2 regions of the Clostridium sp. LIBA-8841 genome follow, and region 2 is predicted to be linked to the other one. Evidence: a T-box and tRNA genes for the amino acid it is inferred to sense, from the RefSeq annotation. Region 2 holds a T-box; the other holds one or more tRNA genes.

Region 1 (8,457 bases), 980 kb from region 2:
TTGAATTACTAGTGCCCATTCCTATTCCCACATACCTTTCATTAAGTCTTCTATTTCTTTTTTTCTTTTCATTGTAAGCGCTTTATCAGAAAGAAACTTTCCATCCTTACCTTTTACTAAAACATCCCCCTCTTTTATCTCTCCTATTACGTCATCCTTATTTAATTCTAAAATCTTTTCATTTTCATCTTCACATACAATAAAATGTCCTTCTATTCTATCAACTATCAATTTTTTCATTTTATACTCCTTGTTCCGAATATTAATATGAGAAATATTAAAAATTTATTTTAAATTAATTCTCACCAATTTTAGAATTTTCTACTTTAAAAAATTTAAAAGTATCAAATATAAGTATATCATAAATTACCATAACTTTGTAAACTTTAATTCATAGTTTTTTCCTCAAGTTTGAAAAATATTTTACTATAATTTTATCATCCTTTTATGTCTTTTTTATGTCTTTTTTTTATTAAATATTTTTCAATCAATTTTAACTAAAAATTTGATATAAGTATATATAAACTCTAATTAAATTCATATTTATTAATTTATTTACTACTTCACCTTTTATTATATACTTTAATGAAGTATTCTAAATCATTTTAAATAAAAAAAGTTGCATAGTTTTTACCATGCAACTTATATCATAAATTAAAAACATTCGTTTCTAAGCAGATCTTCATAAGTTTCTCTTTTACACATCACTCTCGAGTTTCCATTATTTACACTAACTACAGCCGCTTTAGGTATCCTATTATAGTTATTAGCCATTGAATGACCATAAGCTCCAGTGGACATTATTGCTAATATATCTCCAGTTTCCATTTTAGGCATTTCTATAGAATTTAAAAGTACATCTCCTGATTCACAGCATTTTCCTGCTACAGTTACTACTTCTTTAGAATTATCATAAACTCTATTAGCTATTAATGACTCATAATTTGCACTATATAATGCTGGCCTTATATTATCACTCATTCCACCATCTACACTAACATATTTCCTTATATTAGGGATTTCTTTTATAGCTCCAACAGTATAAAGAGTTAATCCTGCATTTCCTACAATACTTCTTCCTGGTTCTACACTTAATATAGGAATATTCATATTTAAATTTTTACAAACTTCCTCAGCCTTATTTATTATAACTGAGCAATATTCCTCTATTTCCTTAGGTTGATCTCCTTCCGTATAATATATACCAAATCCACCACCTAAATCTAGCTCTTTTATTTCATATCCAAATTTATTTTTTATATCATTTATAAGATTTAACATTATCTCTGTTGTGTCCTCAAAAGGTTCTAAATCAAATATTTGTGATCCTATATGACAATGTAATCCACTCAGTTCTATATACTCTAACTCTATAGCTCTTTTAACCACATCATATACAGTATCTCCAATCACAGGGAACCCAAATTTTGAATCCAACTGTCCTGTTTTTATATATTCATGAGTATGAGCTTCTACTCCTGGAGTTATTCTTAAATAAACCTTTTGAATCCTTCCATATTCTTGCGCTATTGAATTTAAAATTTCTAATTCATGCAAATTATCTACTATAAATCTTCCTATCCCTAATCTAACACCTAAATCTATTTCATAATTAGATTTGTTATTTCCATGGAAATATATTCTTTCTAACGGGAACCCAGCTTTATATGCTGTATAAAGTTCTCCCCCTGAAACTACATCTAAATATAAATTCTCCTCATTAACTAAATTGCACATTGACATGTTTATAAATGCCTTCCCTGCATAGGTAACTCTGTTTCCTCTTTCTTCACATTTCATAGCATTGTAGAACCTTTTACAATTGCTTCTAACTAACTCTTCGTCAACTATATATAAAGGAGTTCCATACTCTTTACTTAAAGTACTTGCTTTTATTCCTCCCACATACAATTCATTTCCTTCTACTTTCATTGATCCAAATAATTTCATATCTTTTCCCTCCACACAATTAAGTTTTTAGTGGCAGAGTATAAAAGTATGCAAAGCTACCGAGATTTTGGCATTTAATTCCAATAAATAAAACAGCAAAGGAACACCTTTGCTGCTTTAATCGCAACTTAGCGTACCTTGTAGCACTCCACTTTTTTAAAGTGACAGTTATATGCATATTTTACATATACCCAGAAAAATTAATTACCATCAATTATCCTTCGGCCATAATTCCTTTCATCATATCTCATCGCTCGTCAGCTACTTATGAATACTCTTAATTACAGCACCTCTACTTTGGTCCTATTTCTAATTCATTTATATTTTTATTATATTAATTGATTTTCTATAATGTTACTAAAAAACTTTAATTAATGCAATACCCTAAGAAAATATTATTAATAAAAATTTTTATACATTACAATCATTTCCTTCACATCTAAAAGCTTTAGTACCTTCATATCCAATTTCTTTTAAAAGTTTTTTTACTACTCTTTTTCCAATTCTATCTTCATTTAACTCACAAAGAGCATCCTCTATATTGTACCAAGCAGCTCCTTCTACTTCATTTGACTTTTTTATTTCACCTGATTCATAATATGCTAAATAAGTTAACATAAGTAATTCTTTGCCATCTACAAAGTCACTTCCTAAATATTTTATATCCTTAACTACTATACCTGTTTCCTCTTTTACTTCTCTATAAACAGTTTCTTCAGCACACTCATCTACTCCAACATATCCAGATATTAGTACTTTAGAGTTTTTATATATATAACTTTGTTTTAATAAAATTATTTCATCACCTTTTATTACAGCAACAACAATACATGGTTTAGGCAAATCAAAAAACATCATGCCATGTCTCTTACAATAAGGTACCATTCCCTCATCCCAGCTATCCTTAAGCTCTAATTTTTCACCACATAGTGGACAATATTTAAATTTCATAATTAATATCTTTAGTGAGGCTAGTTTAATATATTACAATATAAAATTTATTAATTTTCATCATTTAATATTAAAATAGTAATATATAAATTAAGCTAACTAAAGTTCACCACCTTTCATAATCTCAAATACTAATTTATATTCTTTATTATATTTCTAATCTATATCTTAAAAATTCTACTATTATCTACTTAAAATAAATAAATTATATTTCCTATAATTTATAATATTATTTCAACCGGATTAAGTAACTCTATTTCTTCTTCTGTAACTTTACAATTATACGCAAATACATCTACCCCTTTAGCCTTCGCCAATCTTAGGGCCTCTCCGAATTTTGGGTCAGTATCATCATTAGGAGAGAACTTAGAAACATTCTCTATTTGAATTAAAAAAATTATTCCTGCTCCCATACCTAATTTTTTTACTTCAATTAACTCTAATATGTGTTTTCTTCCTCTTTCAGTTGGTGCATCTGGAAATCTAGTTTCCCCGTTTTCTTCTAAGGTTACACCCTTTACTTCTAAAAAATATGTATTTTCATTTCCATCTTGTAATTTAAAATCAAATCTAGATTTTCCAAAAGTTTTCTCTCTACTTATATTATTAAATTTTCTTAATTCCTTTATTTTATTGTTTCTAAGTGCTTCTTCCACAACTTTATTAGGAATTTGAGAATCTATACTTATTAAAGTTTCTCCCTTGTATGCTGCTATTAAATCATAGGGAGTTTTTCTATTTGGAGTAGTTCCCTTTCTTAAAAGTACAGTACATCCCTCTTTTAATATTTCTCTACATCTTCCTGTATTAGGAACATGAACCAATAACTCTTCTCCATCTAAAACTACATAGGCTTGAAATCTATTTGGTCTTCTTAAAAAAATAGCTTTTTTAATAATACTATTATAATTCATCTATAGTAACCTCTTTATCTTTATTAGACTTTTAATTTTTATTATAAAATATTTATTTTTATATTCCTTGTTATTATATTCTACATAAAAACTCTTTTATTAACAAGTTAGAAACACTCTATATAAACATAAAAAAAACTCGATAAGCTAAGCTTATCGAGTTAATGGTGACCCCTAGGGGAATCGAACCCCTGTTACCACCGTGAAAGGGTGGTGTCTTAACCGCTTGACCAAGGGGCCAAACTAACCTGGCGACCACCTACTCTCCCACACAGTCTCCCGTGCAGTACCATCGGCTTCTAAAGGCTTAACCGTCGTGTTCGGAATGGGAACGGGTGTTACCCTAAAGAACATCATCACCAGATGTTTTAGAAAGATTTTGTTCTTTCAAAATTGCACATATTTAATTTACTATATTTGGTCAAGCCCTCGATCTATTAGTATCGGTCAGCTGAACATGTTACCATGCTTACACCCCCGACCTATCAACCTTGTGTTCTTCAAGGGATCTTACTAGCTTACGCTATGGGAAATCTCATCTTGAGGTTGGCTTCACGCTTAGATGCTTTCAGCGTTTATCCATTCCCGACTTAGCTACCCAGCTGTGCTCTTGGCAGAACAACTGGTACACCAGAGGTCAGTCCATCCCGGTCCTCTCGTACTAAGGACAGCTCCTCTCAAATTTCCTACGCCCGCGACGGATAGGGACCGAACTGTCTCACGACGTTCTGAACCCAGCTCGCGTGCCGCTTTAATGGGCGAACAGCCCAACCCTTGGGACCTACTTCAGCCCCAGGATGCGACGAGCCGACATCGAGGTGCCAAACCTCCCCGTCGATGTGGACTCTTGGGGGAGATCAGCCTGTTATCCCCGAGGTAGCTTTTATCCGTTGAGCGATGGCCCTCCCACGAGGTACCACCGGATCACTAAGCCCGACTTTCGTCCCTGCTCCACTTGTGGGTGTCGCAGTCAGGCTCCCTTCTGCCTTTGCACTCTACGAACGATTTCCGACCGTTCTGAGGGAACCTTTGGGCGCCTCCGTTACTTTTTAGGAGGCGACCGCCCCAGTCAAACTGCCCACCTAACAATGTCCTGTGACCAGATTCATGGCCGCCAGTTAGAATTTCAGTACTGTCAGGGTGGTATCCCAAGGATGACTCCACCAAGGCTGACGCCCTGGTTTCCTAGTCTCCCACCTATCCTGTACAGACAATACCAAAACTCAATGCTAAGCTACAGTAAAGCTCTACGGGGTCTTTCCGTCCAATCGCGGGTAGCGAGCATCTTCACTCGCACTACAACTTCGCCGGATTTACAGTTGAGACAGTGCCCAAGTCATTACGCCATTCGTGCGGGTCAGAACTTACCTGACAAGGAATTTCGCTACCTTAGGACCGTTATAGTTACGGCCGCCGTTTACTGGGGCTTAAGTTCACACCTTCGCTTGCGCTAAGTGTTCCCCTTAACCTTCCAGCACCGGGCAGGCGTCAGCCCCTATACATCAGCTTACGCTTTAGCAGAGACCTGTGTTTTTGCTAAACAGTTGCTTGGGCCTATTCTCTGCGGCCTACTCTCGTAGGCACCCCTTCTCGCGAACTTACGGGGTCAATTTGCCGAGTTCCTTAACTGTAATTCTTCCGCCGGCCTTAGGATTCTCTCCTCACCTACCTGTGTCGGTTTGCGGTACGGGCACTACTTCTCTCTCTAGACGCTTTTCTTGGCAGCGTGGAATCATGTACTTCGGTTCCGTGGAACCTTCCCCATCACACCTCAGCATTATGAAAGCGGATTTGCCTACTTTCACTGCCTAAATGCTTAGACTAGCATCCAATAGCTAGCACACACTATCCTCCTGCGTCACGCCATCGATAATAACGATGGTAGTGGTACTGGAATATCAACCAGTTGTCCATCACCTACGCCTTTCGGCCTCGGCTTAGGTCCCGACTAACCCTCAGCGGACGAACCTTCCTGAGGAAACCTTAGATTTTCGGCCTGTGGGATTCTCACCCACATCTCGCTACTGATGCCAACATTCTCACTCGTAACCAGTCCACCGCTCCTTACGGTACGACTTCAGCCCGGTTACGACGCTCTCCTACCGCTTGAACTAAGTTCAAGCCCGTAGCTTCGGTGGTAAGTTTAGCCCCGTTACATTTTCGGCGCAAGATCTCTCGACTAGTGAGCTATTACGCACTCTTTTAATGAGTGGCTGCTTCTAAGCCAACATCCTAGTTGTCTTAGAAATCTCACATCCTTTCCCACTTAACTTACACTTTGGGACCTTAGCTGACGATCTGGGCTGTTTCCCTTTTGACCACGGATCTTATCATTCGTAGTCTGACTGCCGAGCTCAAAGTATGTGGCATTCGGAGTTTGATAAGGTTCGGTAAGCGCTATGCCCCCTAGCCCATTCAGTGCTCTACCTCCACTACTCATACTCGACGCTAGCCCTAAAGCTATTTCGGAGAGAACCAGCTATCTCCGGGTTCGATTGGAATTTCTCCGCTATCCACAGCTCATCCCATGCTTTTTCAACAGCAACGTGGTTCGGTCCTCCACGAGGTTTTACCCTCGCTTCAACCTGGCCATGGATAGGTCACCCGGTTTCGGGTCTACGGCATGCAACTAGTCGCCCTATTCAGACTCGGTTTCCCTTCGGCTCCGTACCTTAAGTACTTAACCTTGCTACATACCGTAACTCGTTGGCTCGTTCTACAAAAAGCACCTCATCACCCTCATAAGGGGCTCTGAGCGGTTGTAGGCATACGGTTTCAGGTTCTATTTCACTCCCCTCCCGGGGTTCTTTTCACCTTTCCCTCACGGTACTGCTTCACTATCGGTCATCAGGTAGTATTTAGCCTTGGGAGGTGGTCCTCCCTGCTTCCCACAAGGTTTCACGTGTCTCGTGGTACTCTGGATCATAACTCGTGGTCTTCTCGTTTCACTTACAGGACTATTACCTTCTACGGTGGAGCTTTCCAGCTCTCTTCAGTTACAATAGCCTCCACTTTTATGTTATGTCCACAACCCCGGAAACAAGTTTCCGGTTTGGGCTCTTTCCCTTTCGCTCGCCGCTACTAAGAAAATCGATTTTTCTTTCTCTTCCTCCAGGTACTTAGATGTTTCAGTTCCCTGGGTTACCTTCATTAAGCTATGTATTCACTTAACGATACATGGGGTTTCCCATGTGAGTTTCCTCATTCGGAGATCTTCGGATCTCAGGCTATGTGCGCCTACCCGAAGCTTATCGCAGCTTATCACGTCCTTCATCGGCTCCTGATGCCAAGGCATTCACCATACGCCCTTTGTAGCTTGACCTATATTAGTTATAGTTCTCATTTTACAAAGAATAGAAATTGGTTTGCCAATTTGGCTTGTTGTTTTCTATAAATTAAATTATGTGCAATTTTCAAAGAACAATTTTGAGAGATAGTCTCTCAAAATTAAACAGAGATATTATCCAGAATTCTATATCATCTTAGTTGTCCTAAGATGTATTCCTTAGAAAGGAGGTGATCCAGCCGCAGGTTCTCCTACGGCTACCTTGTTACGACTTCACCCCAATCGCTGACCCTACCTTCGGCCGCTGCCTCGCTTACGCGTTAGCTCACGGACTTCGGGTATTGCCAACTCTCATGGTGTGACGGGCGGTGTGTACAAGACCCGGGAACGTATTCACCGCGACATTCTGATTCGCGATTACTAGTAACTCCAGCTTCATGTAGGCGAGTTTCAGCCTACAATCCGAACTGAGACTGGTTTTAAAGTTTGGCTCCACCTCGCGGTATTGCGTCTCTCTGTACCAGCCATTGTAGCACGTGTGTAGCCCTACACATAAGGGGCATGATGATTTGACGTCATCCCCACCTTCCTCCTGGTTAACCCAGGCAGTCTCGCTAGAGTCCTCAACTTAATGGTAGTAACTAACGACAAGGGTTGCGCTCGTTGCGGGACTTAACCCAACATCTCACGACACGAGCTGACGACAACCATGCACCACCTGTCTCCTTGTCCCCGAAGGGATTTCCTCGATTAAGAGTAATGCAAGGGATGTCAAGTGTAGGTAAGGTTCTTCGCGTTGCTTCGAATTAAACCACATGCTCCGCTACTTGTGCGGGTCCCCGTCAATTCCTTTGAGTTTTAATCTTGCGACCGTACTCCCCAGGCGGAATACTTAATGCGTTAGCGGCGGCACGGAGGTGTTGAAACCCCCACACCTAGTATTCATCGTTTACGGCGTGGACTACCAGGGTATCTAATCCTGTTTGCTCCCCACGCTTTCGAGCCTCAGCGTCAGTTACAGTCCAGAGAGTCGCCTTCGCCACTGGTGTTCTTCCTAATCTCTACGCATTTCACCGCTACACTAGGAATTCCACTCTCCTCTCCTGCACTCTAGATAACCAGTTTGGAATGCAGCACCCAAGTTGAGCCCGGGTATTTCACATCCCACTTAATCATCCGCCTACGCTCCCTTTACGCCCAGTAAATCCGGATAACGCTTGCCACCTACGTATTACCGCGGCTGCTGGCACGTAGTTAGCCGTGGCTTCCTCCTTGGGTACCGTCATTATCTTCCCCAAAGACAGAGCTTTACGATCCGAAAACCTTCATCACTCACGCGGCGTTGCTGCATCAGGG
Region 2 (8,457 bases):
AAAAAAATCTATTCCAAACTGGAATAGATTTTTTTATTTTGTAATCATATTTAATTATAGAAATTTAGCTTTATACCTATACTATAGTTACATTATACTTTTAGGAGGAGTGACATATGTCAAATAGAAACTTACAATTAGAAGAACTAAAAAAGATTTATGGTAAAATAAGTCCTTTTGAATTTAAAAATAATTTAATAGATTTAGCTAAAGATAAAAAAAGTGCCCGTGTTCTTTTAGATGCAGGTCGTGGTAATCCTAATTGGACTGCATCAACACCTCGTGATGCATTTTTTACTTTTGGTCATTTTGCTGTTTCTGAAACACGAAGAACTTTTACCTCAGGTGATCTAGCTGGTATACCTCATAAAGAAGGAATATATAATAGATTTTTAGATTTTTTGAAAAACAATGAAAATTTTCCTGGAATAGGTCTACTAGATGAAATAATCAAATATGGAATTCATATAAAAGGCTTTAATCCAGATGATTTTCTTTATGAACTTACTGATGGTATTATAGGAGATAACTACCCTTATCCAGATAGAATGCTTCCTCATATAGAATCAATAGTTCATGACTACTTAATAAAAGAACTTTGCTACTTGCCCCCTTCAAAAAAATTTAAACTTTTTGCGGTTGAAGGTGCTACAGCAGCAATGTGCTATATTTTCGATTCTTTAATAGCTAATGAATTACTTCAAAGAAAGGATAAAATAGCTATAATGACTCCTATATTTACTCCATATTTAGAAATTCCTCATCTACCTAGATATGATTTAGAAAGTGTGTATATTCATGCTAATGAAATTAACGAAGCTGGAAATCACACTTGGCAATATCCTGAAGAAGAGTTAAATAAACTAAAAGATCCCTCAATAAAAGCTCTTTTTTTAGTTAATCCAAGTAATCCTCCTTCTGTTGCTATTCATGATAAGAGCAAAGAAATTCTTAAAGATATAGTAAATAATCATAACCCTAATTTGATGATAATATCAGATGATGTTTACGGAACCTTTGTGAATAAGTTTCAGTCTTTAGTAGCAGATCTCCCTTATAATTCCATTGGTGTTTATTCTTATTCAAAGTATTTTGGAGTTACTGGTTGGCGCCTTGGAACTTTGGCTCTTTATGAGGATAATATATTTGATAAATTAATAAGTGAGCTTCCTAAAGAAAAAAATGAGGTTGTTAATAAAAGATATGAATCCTTGTCTACTAATCCAGAAAAGATTCCATTTATTGATAGAATTGTTGCCGATAGCCGCCAAGTAGCACTTAATCATACAGCCGGTCTTTCAACTCCTCAACAAATACAAATGGCCTTTTTCTCAGCCTTTTCTTTAGTAGATGAAGAAAATAAATATAAAAATCAAACAATAGATATATGTCATAGACGTCAAAAACTTTTATTTAAAAGCTTAGGACTTAAACTTAAAGAAGATCCATATGATGCATCATACTATACTGAATTCGATTTACTCCAATGGGCGCTTAAAAATTATGGCACTGAATTTGCAAATTATTTAAAATCTAATTATAAATCTGTAGACGTACTATATAAATTGGCTGAAGAATCATCCATAGTGCTATTAAGTGGAGGAGGTTTCCATGGTCCTGAATGGTCAGTAAGAATATCTTTAGCTAATCTAGATGATGATGCTTACTCTAAAATAGGTACTGTGCTTCGAAAAATACTTGAAGACTTTGTAACCCACTGGAAAAACTCAATTAGTAAATAAAATCCGAAATAGCAGTTAAAATAAATTAACTGCTATTTTTCTTTCAAGTTTTCCATTCTATATCCTATTTCTTTATTTGCTAAGTCATATCCTTCTTCTATCATCTCTTCTGTGCTTTTCTCACTGCCCATTAAAGAATCTATTGTTAATTGATCTCTATCTTTAAAATATTTATCTAAAAGCATATTTTCTATTTCTCTTTGATTACAGAGTGAATAATCATGTAATATATGATTAATCTTAAACCCATGCTTTTCTAATTCTCTTCCAACTAATATACTTCTATGACATCTTATTGGTTCTTGCATCGCTCCTAATAAAGCTATCCTATATCCTTTGCTTAGTCCAATCTTAAGTCTTTTTATTCCATTTTTAAATGACTCCTCATTAATAACTTTATGAAAGTCTGCATATCCTTCTTTATTATAAGAAATCTTGCTTTCCCTTTTTGCTGCAAATTCCTTTGCCATATATATATAAGTAAATCCTAAATCAGTTAAAGTTTTCTGAATAGTTTCCTTGTTATATTGAACATTATATTTAGAATATGGAATTCCTCTTATGTCTACAACACAATTTATATTATATTTATTTAACATATGAACAAGTCTACTTACATCATAGTTTGAATGTCCTATAGTATATATTTCCATATAAAAACCTCCTTAGTTCAAAACAAATTATTCTATTTATCAAAGCTCAAAGCATCCTTAAAGAATATATCTTATAATCATTTAGAAATTTAAACCTTATTTTTAAAATAAAAAAAGATTGTAAGACTAATCTTACAACCTTATAATAAACAAATTATTATCTATTGTTTCTTTGAGCTTTTCTTGCTCTTCTGCAATCTGCACATCTTACTGGATCATTTTCAAATCCTTTTTCTTTGTAGAAAGCTTGCTCTCCCTCAGTGAATATGAAATCTGCTCCACAGTCTTTACATTTTAATGTTCTATCTGCCATTTTGACATCCTCCTTAAATTTAAAGATTTAAATGGATTAATAAAAATTTTCTTTAAGTTTAAGGAAAATTTTATTGATCTTTTAAAGCTTTTTCTATTATGAATTTATTATATCACTATTAAATTCATATTGCAAGTTTTTTTCTTTACTTTTTTTCTTTATTTAGGTAATAAAGCATTTAAAGTATATACTCTACTTAAGAAATATATACATAATATAACTAATAATAAAATAATTATTGCTCCTATTATATTTACAATACCACTTTTAAGTTCAGCTAAAAACTCTTTTGATCCAAATTTAACACCCTTATCTTTTCTTATTCTATAAAGCCCCCCCCATATAAGAGCGCTAGTTATTATATTACCTGTAATAATTTGAGATATAGCTATTATATTAAGTGCGATTTTATTAGATGTTATATTCTTTCCTTCTTTTAAATCTTTTATAGCATATTTACATATTGCTCCACAAAAGAAAGCCAGCATTGCTATAACAAACATTACTGTTGTTTTAGTATCCTCTAAAACTGGCTGATAAAACTTTTCACCTTTAGCAATAGTTAAAGTATATAAGTATATTATGTACACTATAGGTATTATGAAGAATATATACTTTGCTAAATTTAGAGGAAAATACTTTTTCTTTAATTCCTTTTCCTTATCCTCTATTTCTTTCTTTGTAGGTTTGTTCTGATTATTTTGCTTCTTTTTCTTTTGTCCCAAATTTACTTGCACCTCTCTTCTTTAAACTTTATGTAGTATTGAAATACGCATAACAAAATTATATCAACTTAACATATTATTTAACAATGTATTTTTTATGTTTTGTGAAAAATTTCTATATTTAGTTGCAAAAAGGATTGTATAAGTTCATACAATCTGAAAAAACACATTATAATTAATATATTCTTACAGATTAATTTAAACTAATACAATCCTCTAAATCAAATTATAAAGCTAAGAATTTTTGGAATCTTTCTCTTACTGCTTCTTCACCCATAATTTGCATTATTGTATAAAGGTCTGGTGTGTTAGCTCTATGTGTTAAAGCTGCTCTTACGGCACCGGCAACATCAGAAACCATTCCCTTATATTCTTCTGGATTTTTCTTATATTTCTTTCTATCAGTAGCATATCCTAATTCTACAGCAACCTCTTTTAAATCTGAGAACCAAGTATCTTTATCTGTATTGAAGTTATATGCTTTTGCATAAGCTTCTATTATTCTCTTAGCTTCTTCTAAATCTAAAGTCTTTGGTAATTCAACATCAGCAGCTGTTTCTTTATCAAATAATTCATCAAAGAAGTAGAATATTTTTTCTCTAACTTCATCCCACTTAGCAAAGTCTTTTCTTGGCTTTGGACCTTCTTTATCTATATTGAATACTTCCTTCATCATATTTTCTTTAGAAGTAACTAAATCATACATTTCTTTATCATATTCTTTAGCCCAGTTTGTATAGTAATCATATACTACTTCTGGTTTCATCTTGCAGATAACATCTTTACTTACGTCATTTAATTTAACTAAGTCAAATAAAGCTCCACTTTTACTCATTTTGTCTAGTTCAACTTTGTAATCATGATAATCTGCATCTGGATTTTCAGCTCTCCATTCCTCAAATGCTGAGTTTATTATATTTAAAAGATATTCAATAACTGATTGAGATGGATATCCTTTTTCGCTGTAATAACTTACTGCACTTTCTGGATCTTTTCTCTTTGATAATTTTCTCTTTGAACTTCCGTCCATTTTCATTATTGTTGGAATATGAGCATATTTAGGTGCTTCTACTCCTAAAACTTCAAACATTTGAAGATGTATCGGAAGTGATGATAGCCATTCTTCTCCTCTTATAACATGAGTAGTTCTCATTAATGTATCATCTATAGCATGTGCAAAGTGATAAGTTGGAAGACCATCACCTTTTATGATTACTACATCTTGAAGATTTTCTGGGAATGAAACTTCACCTTTTATCATATCATGAGCAACAACTCTCTTTTCAGGATCTCCAGGTGATTTCATTCTTATAACATAACTTTCACCAGCTTCTATTTTCTTTATAGCTTCTTCTGATGATAAATCTCTATATTTAGCAAATTCTCCATAGCATCCTGGAGTTAATTTTTCTGCAACTTGTTTTTCTCTTAAAGCTTCTAATTCTTCTGAAGTCATAAAGCATGGGTAAGCTAAGCCCTTTCTTAAAAGATCTTTAACGAAAGCTCTGTATATGTCAGCTCTTTGACTTTGTTTATATGGTGCATAAGCTCCTTTTTCTGAATTTTCTCCAGTTATTCCTTCATCAAAATCCATTCCAAAGTTATGCATAGTTTTTATAGTATCATCTATAGCACCTTCAACTTCTCTCTTTTGGTCAGTATCTTCTATTCTTAAGTAGAATATCCCACCACTTTGATGAGCTAATCTTTCATTTATTAATGAAGCAAAAACTCCTCCTATATGTTGAAATCCAGTTGGACTTGGTGCATATCTTAATACCTTAGCACCTTCTTTTAATTCTCTCTTTGGATATTTTTCTAAGTAATATTCCGGTGTTTTATCTATATCTGGGAATATTAAATTAGCTAATTTTTCATAACTCATTTTTTCACTTTCCTTTCTAAACTTATGTAATAAAAAAAGCCCTTCGTCCTAAAAATTAGGACGAAAGACTTAACTTCCGCGTTACCACCTAAATTAGTTAGCTAAGCTAACTCACTCAAAATCAATTAAGGGAATTACCCCTAGACCTACTCCTTAAAATTTAAGATTTTCAGTCTAAGCTCCGAAGCTTCTTTCTATAAGATTATTTTTAGGCTCTCACCATCCCTAAATCGCTTTGAAATAATTACTTATATACTCTTCTTCATCATAGCAATAAATATTTGGTTTTAAATAACAAACTCTATTATATCAGATTCTTTAAAGTTGTAAATAAAAAAATATTATTATTTTTAACTTTAATAACCCCTAATATGATTATAACACATACAAATTAGTAGGTAGATTACTTAAATTTCACTTATAGTAAAATATTCCTTAAAAATTTATTGATATTTAACTTTTCTCTTTAATATCTTTATATTTAAACATCATTAATATAAAATAATCTTATTTATTATAAAACTAATACAAACATATTATTAATATTTGTAAGAAATGCTTTATTTATGCATGTTTTTTCTCATAAAATCATTCCAAATACTAAGATTCATTTTATCCTCTAAAAGCTTGTACCTAATATTTATGTCTTCACAAGAAATATTACAAAGTTTTGCTCTTAAAATCCATATCTTTAATAAAAAACTTAAAGTATTTGAATACTCTTCTATTTCTTTTGTTATATATGAATTATAAATATTAACCTCTTCATTATTTAAAAAGTTTTTAAATTCTTTTTTATATGATTTAACTTCATCTTTAACATAATTTTCATCTTCTCCTAAAAACCATGTCCACAAAATGTACTCATATTCCTCTAAATAATCAATTACCTTTTCATCCTCTAAATATTTTTTTAAATTCCATAGAGGAATTAAACCATTACCAAATAAATAATTAGATGCAAAAGCATTACACTGTTCACCTAATAACCTATAAAAAAGGTTTTGCATAGAAAATTTTTCTTTTTTATTATCTACTAAGTAATTAATTATTTTATTGTTTTCTCCTTCTTTAATACCTAATTCTTCTATATAGAAAATCATTAATGGTGCTTTAGTATAGTGAAGAAACTCTATTTTACCATGACTTCTTATACTTGCCTCTTCCATAGGAATAACTCTAAACCTACTTGGCTCTTTTAATGTCATATATAAATATCTAGTATATAAGCTAGCCATTTCATTTTTGAAACTTATTTCTAGACTTTCTTTTAAATCTTCCTCTAAAGTTTCTAAAGCCAAATTTTCATAATAGGTTGCTAATCCTTCTGTTAACCAAAGGTTCGGTGGAAGATGATAATCTCTTGATTTTAAGACGTGATCCATAAAAGCATGAAATAATCTATGAGATAAAAGTTGCCAATCTCTCTTATTATCCATATCAAAGGTAGCACTTATAATATTTTTTCCGCTTCCTCCTAATATATAAGGATTTTCTTTTTTACTTTTTCTTAATAAAGCTATATTTATATCTTTTTTATTAAAGGAATTTATTTTAAATAAATTAAAGTAATAATCACAAACTCCTTTTATATTTCTTATAAGCTTCTCTTTTTTTGTTTCATCTTCACTAAGAAAAGTGTTTTCTATATTGTTATATATTGATATATTTCCATAACTCTCTTTAAAATCTATTTTTTCAAAATAACCAAAAGTGTAAGATGATTTCATTATTTCATATAAATCACTCCAAGTAGCATTTTTGCACCTTGACCTAAAATTCTCTTCTTTAAAAGGAATTATGTGCTTAACTTCATTTAGTTTATTAAATTCCAAAAGATTATTATTTTCAAGGTATTTCTCCTTAAAACTTTCAAAATTTAAAATCTCTACAAATTTCGAAAAATCTATTTCTATGGTGCCATTAAATTTACTATTATCATTCATGGTAAGCATTTCTACTGGTAATAATAATATCTGTTCCCCCATGAAGGTTATTAAGTCACTACTTAACTCTCCGCCTTTTCCATGCTTACCTAAGCCACCAATGAGAACATCATATTCTAAAATCAAATTACTATTACAGCTATTTACATATATAAAGTTTGAATCATAATAAAATTTCTCTTTACACCTTATATTTTCAATTTTTGCCTTTCCCTTATAAAATTGAATTTCTTTTCCTAAGGAAACTTCTTTAATTTCTAATCTTATGCTTAAAAAATCCTTTTCATTTAAATTTTTTCTTACTGAAAATTTAATATCTCCATATATCATTTATACTCTCCCACATCTAACTATCTGTATTTCTAATAACTTCTCCTGATTTGTTTATGTATAACTTTTCTAAAGGTTCATAAATTCCTTCTTTTTTCAAACTCTTTGAATATAGATTAACTCCGTAATATATTTGATTATTGATTTCTTTCTCACCCCATATATTGACTTCTAAATCATTATTATTTAATGAAACTTCATATTTTTTCGCAATATTTTCTAACTCAATACGCTCATTGTTACTTATATTTAGTTTGATTATAAGTCCTTCAATTCCAGTTAAAGGTTTTCCGTTTTCACCTTTTAAAACATTGCCTTTTTTACTTATAAGAATTCTATCTACTATTCCTGTTAAATCATCACTTTGCACACTTTTAGAATAAAGTGTTATTTGGTAATATCTTTCCTTACCTATCTCTTTAAAGCCATCTATATTAGCTCCTAAATCCAAAAAAGTCATCTTATCTTCATACTTTAATGCATAATCTTTTATCTTTTCTTCCTCTTCCTTTGTTAAAGATATTTTTTTAAGATCTTCCATATTCTCTTCCTCTTTTTGCTCTTCCATAGTTTCTTCATAATCATTTCTAGTAACTAACATATTAATATTTTTATTTGAATCAATAGTTTTCTTACTCTCTAATAAAGTACTTCCATAAGTTAAAATCCCACCTAAAAATAAGGAAAAAACTAAAATGGTTCCAATTAAAATTCTTTTCACTTGTAAACAACTCCAATCAACTTTATCTATAAGTATATTATTTACAAAACCATTAGTTTATAACCATTTCAATAAGGGTTTTATTAATTCTAATATTATGTTAAGTATAATTCAAGTAAAAAAATTCTTAATTATATTGTAT

The links. The T-box of region 2 lies ahead of gltX (glutamate--tRNA ligase). A T-box ahead of a tRNA ligase gene usually reads a tRNA of that ligase, here a tRNA-Glu.
Region 1: it has a tRNA-Glu gene. The T-box ahead of gltX (glutamate--tRNA ligase) is inferred to sense a tRNA for this amino acid. The anticodon was not compared.

What each region holds. Positions count from the first base shown of each region.
Region 1 is NZ_CM173488.1:864,477-872,933, reverse strand. Features, by position in the region: gene lepB (signal peptidase I) at 1-19, opposite strand, end outside; gene AC2A4K_RS03705 (DUF3006 domain-containing protein) at 22-240, opposite strand; gene lysA (diaminopimelate decarboxylase) at 655-1,950, opposite strand; lysine riboswitch at 2,084-2,253, opposite strand; gene AC2A4K_RS03695 (NAD(+) diphosphatase) at 2,362-2,901, opposite strand; gene sfsA (DNA/RNA nuclease SfsA) at 3,123-3,815, opposite strand; tRNA gene AC2A4K_RS03685 (tRNA-Glu) at 3,981-4,055, opposite strand; rRNA gene rrf (5S ribosomal RNA) at 4,062-4,179, opposite strand; rRNA gene AC2A4K_RS03675 (23S ribosomal RNA) at 4,233-7,137, opposite strand; rRNA gene AC2A4K_RS03670 (16S ribosomal RNA) at 7,325-8,457, opposite strand, start outside.
Region 2 is NZ_CM173488.1:1,841,031-1,849,487, reverse strand. Features, by position in the region: gene aspD (aspartate 4-decarboxylase) at 117-1,742, shown strand; gene AC2A4K_RS08095 (DUF488 domain-containing protein) at 1,775-2,395, opposite strand; gene AC2A4K_RS08090 (zinc-ribbon domain-containing protein) at 2,553-2,708, opposite strand; gene AC2A4K_RS08085 (hypothetical protein) at 2,867-3,433, opposite strand; gene gltX (glutamate--tRNA ligase) at 3,660-5,318, opposite strand; T-box leader at 5,372-5,596, opposite strand; gene AC2A4K_RS08075 (hypothetical protein) at 5,879-7,594, opposite strand; gene AC2A4K_RS08070 (hypothetical protein) at 7,611-8,315, opposite strand.